DNA from 2 places in the Streptomyces pimonensis genome. Region 1 is predicted to be linked to the other one. Evidence: riboswitches for the same ligand, from Rfam matches in the RefSeq annotation. Region 1 holds a riboswitch; the other holds the start of a gene.
The links. Region 1 has a riboswitch for glycine ahead of gcvP (aminomethyl-transferring glycine dehydrogenase). Riboswitches for the same ligand answer to the same signal wherever they lie in the genome.
Positions count from the first base shown of each region.

Region 2: linked by a shared signal. The riboswitch ahead of gcvT (glycine cleavage system aminomethyltransferase GcvT) and the one ahead of gcvP (aminomethyl-transferring glycine dehydrogenase) in region 1 are both predicted to bind glycine.

Region 1 is NZ_JAHWZY010000064.1:5,099-8,497, forward strand. It holds gene gcvP (aminomethyl-transferring glycine dehydrogenase) at 1-1,846, opposite strand, end outside; glycine riboswitch at 2,020-2,115, opposite strand; gene KYY02_RS32450 (PRC-barrel domain-containing protein) at 2,230-2,604, shown strand; gene KYY02_RS32455 (DNA polymerase IV) at 2,627-3,399, opposite strand, start outside.
Region 2 is NZ_JAHWZY010000015.1:86,232-89,630, forward strand. It holds gene KYY02_RS17115 (enhanced serine sensitivity protein SseB) at 1-262, opposite strand, end outside; gene KYY02_RS17120 (AAA family ATPase) at 316-984, opposite strand; glycine riboswitch at 1,206-1,306, shown strand; glycine riboswitch at 1,307-1,438, shown strand; gene gcvT (glycine cleavage system aminomethyltransferase GcvT) at 1,507-2,625, shown strand; gene gcvH (glycine cleavage system protein GcvH) at 2,740-3,117, shown strand; gene glyA (serine hydroxymethyltransferase) at 3,133-3,399, shown strand, end outside.

The sequences.
Region 1 (3,399 bases):
CCATCACGGCGCTGGCGGCGTTGGTGCCGTGCGCGGAGGACGGGATCAGGCAGACGGTGCGCTGTTCGTCGCCGTTGGCCCGGTGGTAGCCGCGCACGGCGAGCAGACCGGCCAGCTCGCCCTGGGAGCCGGCGTTGGGCTGGAGGGAGACCTTGTCGTAGCCGGTGACCTCGGCGAGGCGTTCCTCCAGCTCGTGGATGAGCGTGAGGTAGCCCTGCGCCTGCTCGGCGGGCGCGAAGGGGTGCAGCTGCCCGAACTCGGGCCAGGTGACCGGCTCCATCTCGGTGGTCGCGTTGAGCTTCATGGTGCAGGAGCCCAGCGGGATCATGCCGCGGTCCAGCGCGTAGTCGCGGTCGGAGAGCCGGCGCAGGTAGCGCAGCATCGCGGTCTCGGAGCGGTGCTGCTGGAACACGGGGTGGGTCAGGTACTCGTCGTCGCGCAGCAGGGTGTCCGGCAGCGTGTCCCGCGCGGCCGCGTCCAGGGCCTCCACGTCTCCCTCGACGCCGAAGGCGCTCCACACGGCGGCCAGCTGCGACCGGGTGGTGGTCTCGTCGCAGGCGACCGAGACGTGGTCGGCGTCGACGAGGCGCAGGTTGACGCCGTTGTCGCGAGCGGCGGCGACGACCTCGGCGGCCCGCCCGGCGACCCGCACGGTCAGCGTGTCGAAGTAGGAGCCGTGCACGATCTCCGCCCCGCCGGACCGCAGCCCCTCGGCGAGGACGGTGGCGTACCGGTGGGCGCGCCGGGCGATCAGCCGCAGTCCCTCCGGGCCGTGGTAGACGGCGTACATCCCGGCCATGACGGCGAGCAGCACCTGGGCGGTGCAGATGTTGCTGGTTGCCTTCTCGCGGCGGATGTGCTGCTCACGGGTCTGGAGCGCGAGGCGGTAGGCCTTGTGTCCGTCGGCGTCGACGGAGACGCCGACGAGCCGTCCGGGCAGGCTGCGCGCCATCTTCTCCTGCACGGCCATGTAGCCGGCGTGCGGCCCGCCGAAGCCCATCGGCACACCGAAGCGCTGCGTGGTGCCGACCGCGATGTCCGCGCCCAGCTCACCGGGCGACTTCAGCAGGGTGAGGGCGAGCAGGTCGGCGGCGACGACGACGAGCGCGCCGAGCCCGTGCGCCTGGTCGATCAGCGGCTTGATGTCGCGTACGGCACCGGAGGCGCCCGGGTACTGGATCAGTACGCCGTTGATCTCGCGCTCGGCCACCTCGGCGGGGACGCCCTCGCTCAGGTCGGCGACGACGACCTCGACGCCGGCCGGCTCGGCACGGGTCTCGATCACCGCGATCGTCTGCGGCAGCGCGTCCGCGTCGACCAGGAACAGACCCTTCTTGTTCTTGCCCATGCGCCGCGACAGGGCCATCGCCTCGGCGGCGGCGGTGCCCTCGTCGAGCAGGGAGGCACCGGAGGTCGGCAGCCCGGTGAGTTCGGCGACCACGGTCTGGAAGTTCAGCAGCGCCTCGAGCCGGCCCTGGGAGATCTCCGGCTGGTACGGCGTGTAGGCCGTGTACCAGGCGGGGTTCTCCATCACGTTGCGCAGGATGACGGGCGGGGTGAAGGTACCGTAGTACCCGAGCCCGATCATCGAGCCGAGCACCTCGTTGCGGTCGGCCAGTGCGCGCAGTTCGGCCAGCACCTCGGCCTCGCTCCGGGCACCCGGCAGGTCCAGCGCGTCGGCGTTCTTGATCACATCCGGCACTGCGGCGGCCGTCAGCTCGTCCAGCGAGCCGTAACCGACCTGGGCGAGCATCTTGGCCCGGGCCTCGTGATCGGGGCCGATGTGACGCTGCTCGAAGGGGATTCCCCGTTCGAGTTCGGAGAGCGGAGTGCGAGGGGCGGTCATTGAGGAGGCCTCCTGGTCCGACGACCTTCGAGGGCACCACGGCGCGGGTACCCGGACGGCCTCCCCCTCTGTCATCTCAACCTGAGAGTTTCACCGGCCGACCCGAAGGCGTCCGGTTTTCACCGTCGGTGAGAGCGGAAGCCGTCGACATCCGCCCTGCTTTCCAGAGTGACCTCGTCCGTGCGGTACGTGTGCCTGAGAGATTCCGGGGAGGATTTGCTCCTTCGGCGCCTCCGATGGTGTCCGGAGGACTCTCCCGCACGGGGTCAGCGGCCGTTTGCCAGCGTACCAGCGAGCACCACACCGGTACCTTCGAGTGGACGTCCAGCCGATTGTGCCGTTTTGTAGTGCTTACGGATGATTTTGCGACCAGTGGAGGGCCTGTGCAGACCGACATCGATCCGCGCCACCTGATCGGCCGCAAGGCGTTCGACCGCAACGGAACCCGGATCGGGACGATCGACGAGGTCTACCTCGACGACGCCACCGGTGCACCGGAGTGGGCGGCGATACGCACCGGCCTGTTCAGCAGGGACGCCTTCGTCCCCCTGGAACCCAGCGACCTCGTCGACGGCGCCCTCCACGTCCCCTTCGACCGCACCCTCATCAGGGACGCCCCCGACTTCGGCGTGGGCCGCCACCTCTCTCCCGAACAGGAACTCCAGCTCTACCACCACTACGGCCTGGACCTCGCGGCTCCCCCTCCCCTCCCGGACCGCGACTTCGGCAAACTCGCCGGGAACGACAAGCCCGCCTGATCCGCCCGGCGAGCCGGGCGGATCAGGCGGCCCCCGCGCCCTCGCCCTCCCCGGAACCCCGGGACACCAGCGGCAGCGGTTCCGCCGGTTCCAGAGCCGGGTCGTCGACCAGGAAGGTCTTCACCCGGCCCGGCTCCGAGCCGGGCGTCTCGAAGCGCACCGTGACCCGGCCCAGTCCGCTGCCCTGCACCCATCCGTGTCCGTGCACGGCGTGCCGTACGTCCTGTCCCGCCGACCAGCGCCGCTCGGCGGGCGTCTTCGGCTGCGGCGCGGGCCCGGCCTCGGCCTCCTCGTGCGGGGGGTCGTCCCCGTGCCCGCCCGCCTGCGCGAACAGGTCCTCCTGCGCGTAGTCGGCCAGCCCGCTGACCCCGACGCCCAGCAGCCGCACCCCGCCCGTCGTGTCGACCGAGTCCAGGAGCCGCGCGGCCGCCTCCCGCACCACCGCCGGATCGTCCGTGGGGCCCCGCAGCGTCTCGGACCGGGTGAGGGTGGAGAAGTCGTACCGGCGCACCTTCAGCACGATGGTCCGCCCCGACAGGCCCGCCGCCCGCAGCCTGCGCACACACCGGTCCGCGAGCCGCCGCACCTCCGTGCCGACCCGCGTCCGGTCGTGGATGTCCACGTCGTACGTGTCCTCGACCGACACCGACTTGGCCTCCCGCTCGGCCACCACGGGCCGCTCGTCCCGGGCCAGCGCCATCGCGAACAGCGCGTGCCCGTGGGCCTTGCCCAGCAGCCGCACGAGCTCGTCCTCCCCGGCCTCGGCGAGCTCGTCGACCGTGTGGATCCCCGCCC
Region 2 (3,399 bases), on a different contig from region 1:
GGAACTGCTCCTCGGAGCTGAAGACGGGGACGTAGGCCTGGCCGTCGATCTCCAGGGTGGGCAGGTCCAGCGGCCCGCTGTCCGGGCCGCCGCCGTTCGGCAGCGGGACCCAGACGGAGCTGCGGCCCAGCACCTCGACGATCCTGCCGCCCGCCGAGGGGACGCCCAGGGAGGCGGAGAGCACCTCCTCCAGCTCGTTGCCGGGCCATCCGCCGTGCGGATGGGGGTGCGCCTGCGCCGGGAAGTCCGCCGGGAAGTCCATCTGCCTACCGCCTGCTGCCTGAAACCACTGCTGTGGCTGGAAAGGCTATCCGGTCAGCCCGCGAAGCCGACCCGGCACAGTGTGTCCGCCGCGTCCCGGTCGATCAGGACCGCCGAACCGCAGCCGGCCGGCAGGGCGCCCCGCTCCACCGCGCGCAGCAGCCGCTCGCTCGCCGCACGGTGGCGCAGGAACGCGTACCGGGAGACGCCGCGCCCGCGTTCGCGCTGGCCGGCCAGGGCCTGCTGCGGGGTGACGTCGAGCAGCAGCAGGTGCAGGCTCGCGCCCCGGCGACGGGCCTCGCGGGCCAGCCAGCGGCGCACCCAGGCCTGCGTGCCGCAGTCGTGCACGACGACCGGCCCTCCGGCCCGCAGCACGCGGCGCAGTCCGGCGTAGTGGGCGAGACGGACCAGCGGGCGGTAGACCGCGTACGGCAGGAGGCGCGGCATGCGGCGGTCCCAGCGGTCCCGGGTGTCCTGCGAGTCGACGCGGGTCCCGCGCACCGTGCGCCGCATCAGCGTGGACTTGCCGCTGCCGGGCAGCCCGGTGACCACGATGAGGTCCCGGGGCCCGAAGAGCAGGGCGCGCGGGCTGCGACCGGACCGCGCGCGCAGATCGCGGACGACGAGCGCCGGCAGCGTGCCGCGGGCCCCCCGGGCCTGGGCGGCCGGCTGCTGGGGCAGCGTGACGCCCGTGGTGGCGGCGCACGCCGTGGTCCTGTTCACCGTGATCGTCCTCCCCTGGGGCCGGGTACGAGTACCGATCCCCGCCGAGTGTAAAAAGAAAGTAATGCCGGGTGTCCGTCGTTTCCGTCCGTTTCCTGAAACAGGCGTGTCACAGCTCCCTGTGGCGGCGCCCGCACCCTGTGCACCCCCTGGGAAGGGTCCCCCTGCCACGCCCTCGCGATGCGTGCAATGATGTGCGCGCCAACTGCATACCGGCCGTTTGAATCCGCGCGGGAGAGTCCCCGGCACCGTTTGCCGCCGGGGCGCCGAAGGAGCAAGTCCCTCCCTTGAATCTCTCAGGCCCCGTTACCGCGCGGGCGAGGCACATCTGAAAAGCGGGCCGCCGAAGGGCATCCAGCAGTGCCCCGGCGGCTCCACCCAAGGTGCAAGCCAGGACCGTCCCCGCGTGGGCGTCGTGGCGAACCTCTCAGGTTCCGATGACAGATGGGGAGGAACGTCCTCGCCCTCCCCCACGCTCGGATGAACTCGGGCGGGGGGCCCATTGCCCTGGGAGACCGACCGATGAGCAGTACCGAACCCCGCCGGACCGCGCTCGATGCCCTGCATCGGTCGCTCGGCGCGACGATGACCGACTTCGCCGGCTGGGACATGCCCCTGCGCTACGGCTCCGAGCGCGACGAGCACAACGCCGTGCGCACCAGGGCCGGCCTCTTCGACCTCTCGCACATGGGCGAGATCACGGTCACCGGCCCGGAGGCCGCCGCGCTCCTCGACTTCGCCCTGGTCGGCGACATCGGGAGGGTCAGGCCCGGCCGCGCCCGCTACACCATGATCTGCCGCGAGGACGGCGGCATCCTGGACGACCTGATCGTCTACCGGCTGGACGACACCGCCTGCATGGTGGTCGCCAACGCCTCCAACGCCCAGGTGGTCCTGGACGCCCTGCGGGAACGCTCGGCCGGCTTCGACGCCGAGGTCCGCGACGACCGCGACGCGTACGCGCTGCTCGCCGTGCAGGGCCCCGAGTCCCCGGCGATCCTCGCGTCGCTCACCGACGCCGACCTGGACGGCCTGAAGTACTACGCCGGTCTGCCCGGCACGGTCGCCGGCGTCCCCGCGCTCATCGCCCGCACCGGCTACACCGGCGAGGACGGCTTCGAGCTGTTCGTGAAGCCCGAGCACGCGGTGGAGCTGTGGCAGGCGCTGACCAAGGCCGGCGAGGGTGCGGGCCTGGTCCCGTGCGGGCTGTCCTGCCGGGACACGCTGCGCCTGGAGGCGGGCATGCCGCTGTACGGGAACGAGCTGAGCACCGCCCTCACGCCCTTCGACGCCGGGCTCGGCCGGGTGGTGAAGTTCGAGAAGGAGGGCGACTTCGTGGGCCGCGCGGCGCTGGCCGAGGCCGCCGAGCGGGCCGCCGAGCGGCCGCCCCGCGTCCTGGTCGGCCTGGTCGCCGAGGGCCGCCGCGTCCCGCGCGCCGGGTACGCGGTCGTGGCCGGCGGCGAGGTGATCGGCGAGGTCACCTCCGGCGCCCCCTCCCCCACCCTGGGCAAGCCGATCGCCATGGCGTACGTCGACCCCGCGCACGCGGCGCCCGGCGCCGAGGGCGTCGGCGTGGACATCCGCGGCAGCCACGAGCCGTACGAGGTCGTGGCGCTGCCGTTCTACAAGCGGCGGAAGTGACACCGTCGACAGACGGCTTCCCGCGCGTGAGGTGAGCACATCGTGCCTGCTCACGTGCGCCGTGCGCAGTTCCCTCAGTCATCCGCAGTCCCCCCGTACAGGAGAATCCGGACCATGAGCAACCCCACGCATCTGCGTTACAGCAAGGAGCACGAGTGGCTGTCGGCCGCCGAGGACGGCGTGTCGACGGTCGGCATCACGGAGCACGCGGCCAACGCGCTCGGCGACGTGGTCTTCGTCCAGCTCCCCGAGGTCGGTGACAGCGTGACCGCGGGCGAGACCTGCGGCGAGCTGGAGTCCACCAAGTCGGTCAGCGACCTGTACTCCCCGGTCAGCGGTGAGATCACCGAGATCAACGAGGAGGTGGTCAGCACCCCGGCGCTGGTGAACTCGGACCCCTTCGAGGCCGGCTGGCTGTTCAAGGTGCGCGTCACCGACGAGCCGGCCGACCTGCTGACCGCCGCCGAGTACGACGCCGAGATCGCCGGCTGAGGAGTCCGTAGCCGCATGTCCGTTCTGAACACGCCCCTGCACGAGCTCGACCCGGCGGTGGCCGCCGCGGTCGACGCCGAACTGCACCGCCAGCAGTCCACCCTCGAGATGATCGCCTCGGAGAACTTCGCCCCGGTCGCGGTCATGGAGGCCCAGGGCTCGGTCCTCACCAACAAGTACGCCGAGGGTTACCCCGGCCGCCGCTACTACGGCGGCTGCGAGCACGTCGACGTGATCGAGCAGATCGCCGTCGACCGGGTCAAGGAGCTCTTCGGCGCCGAG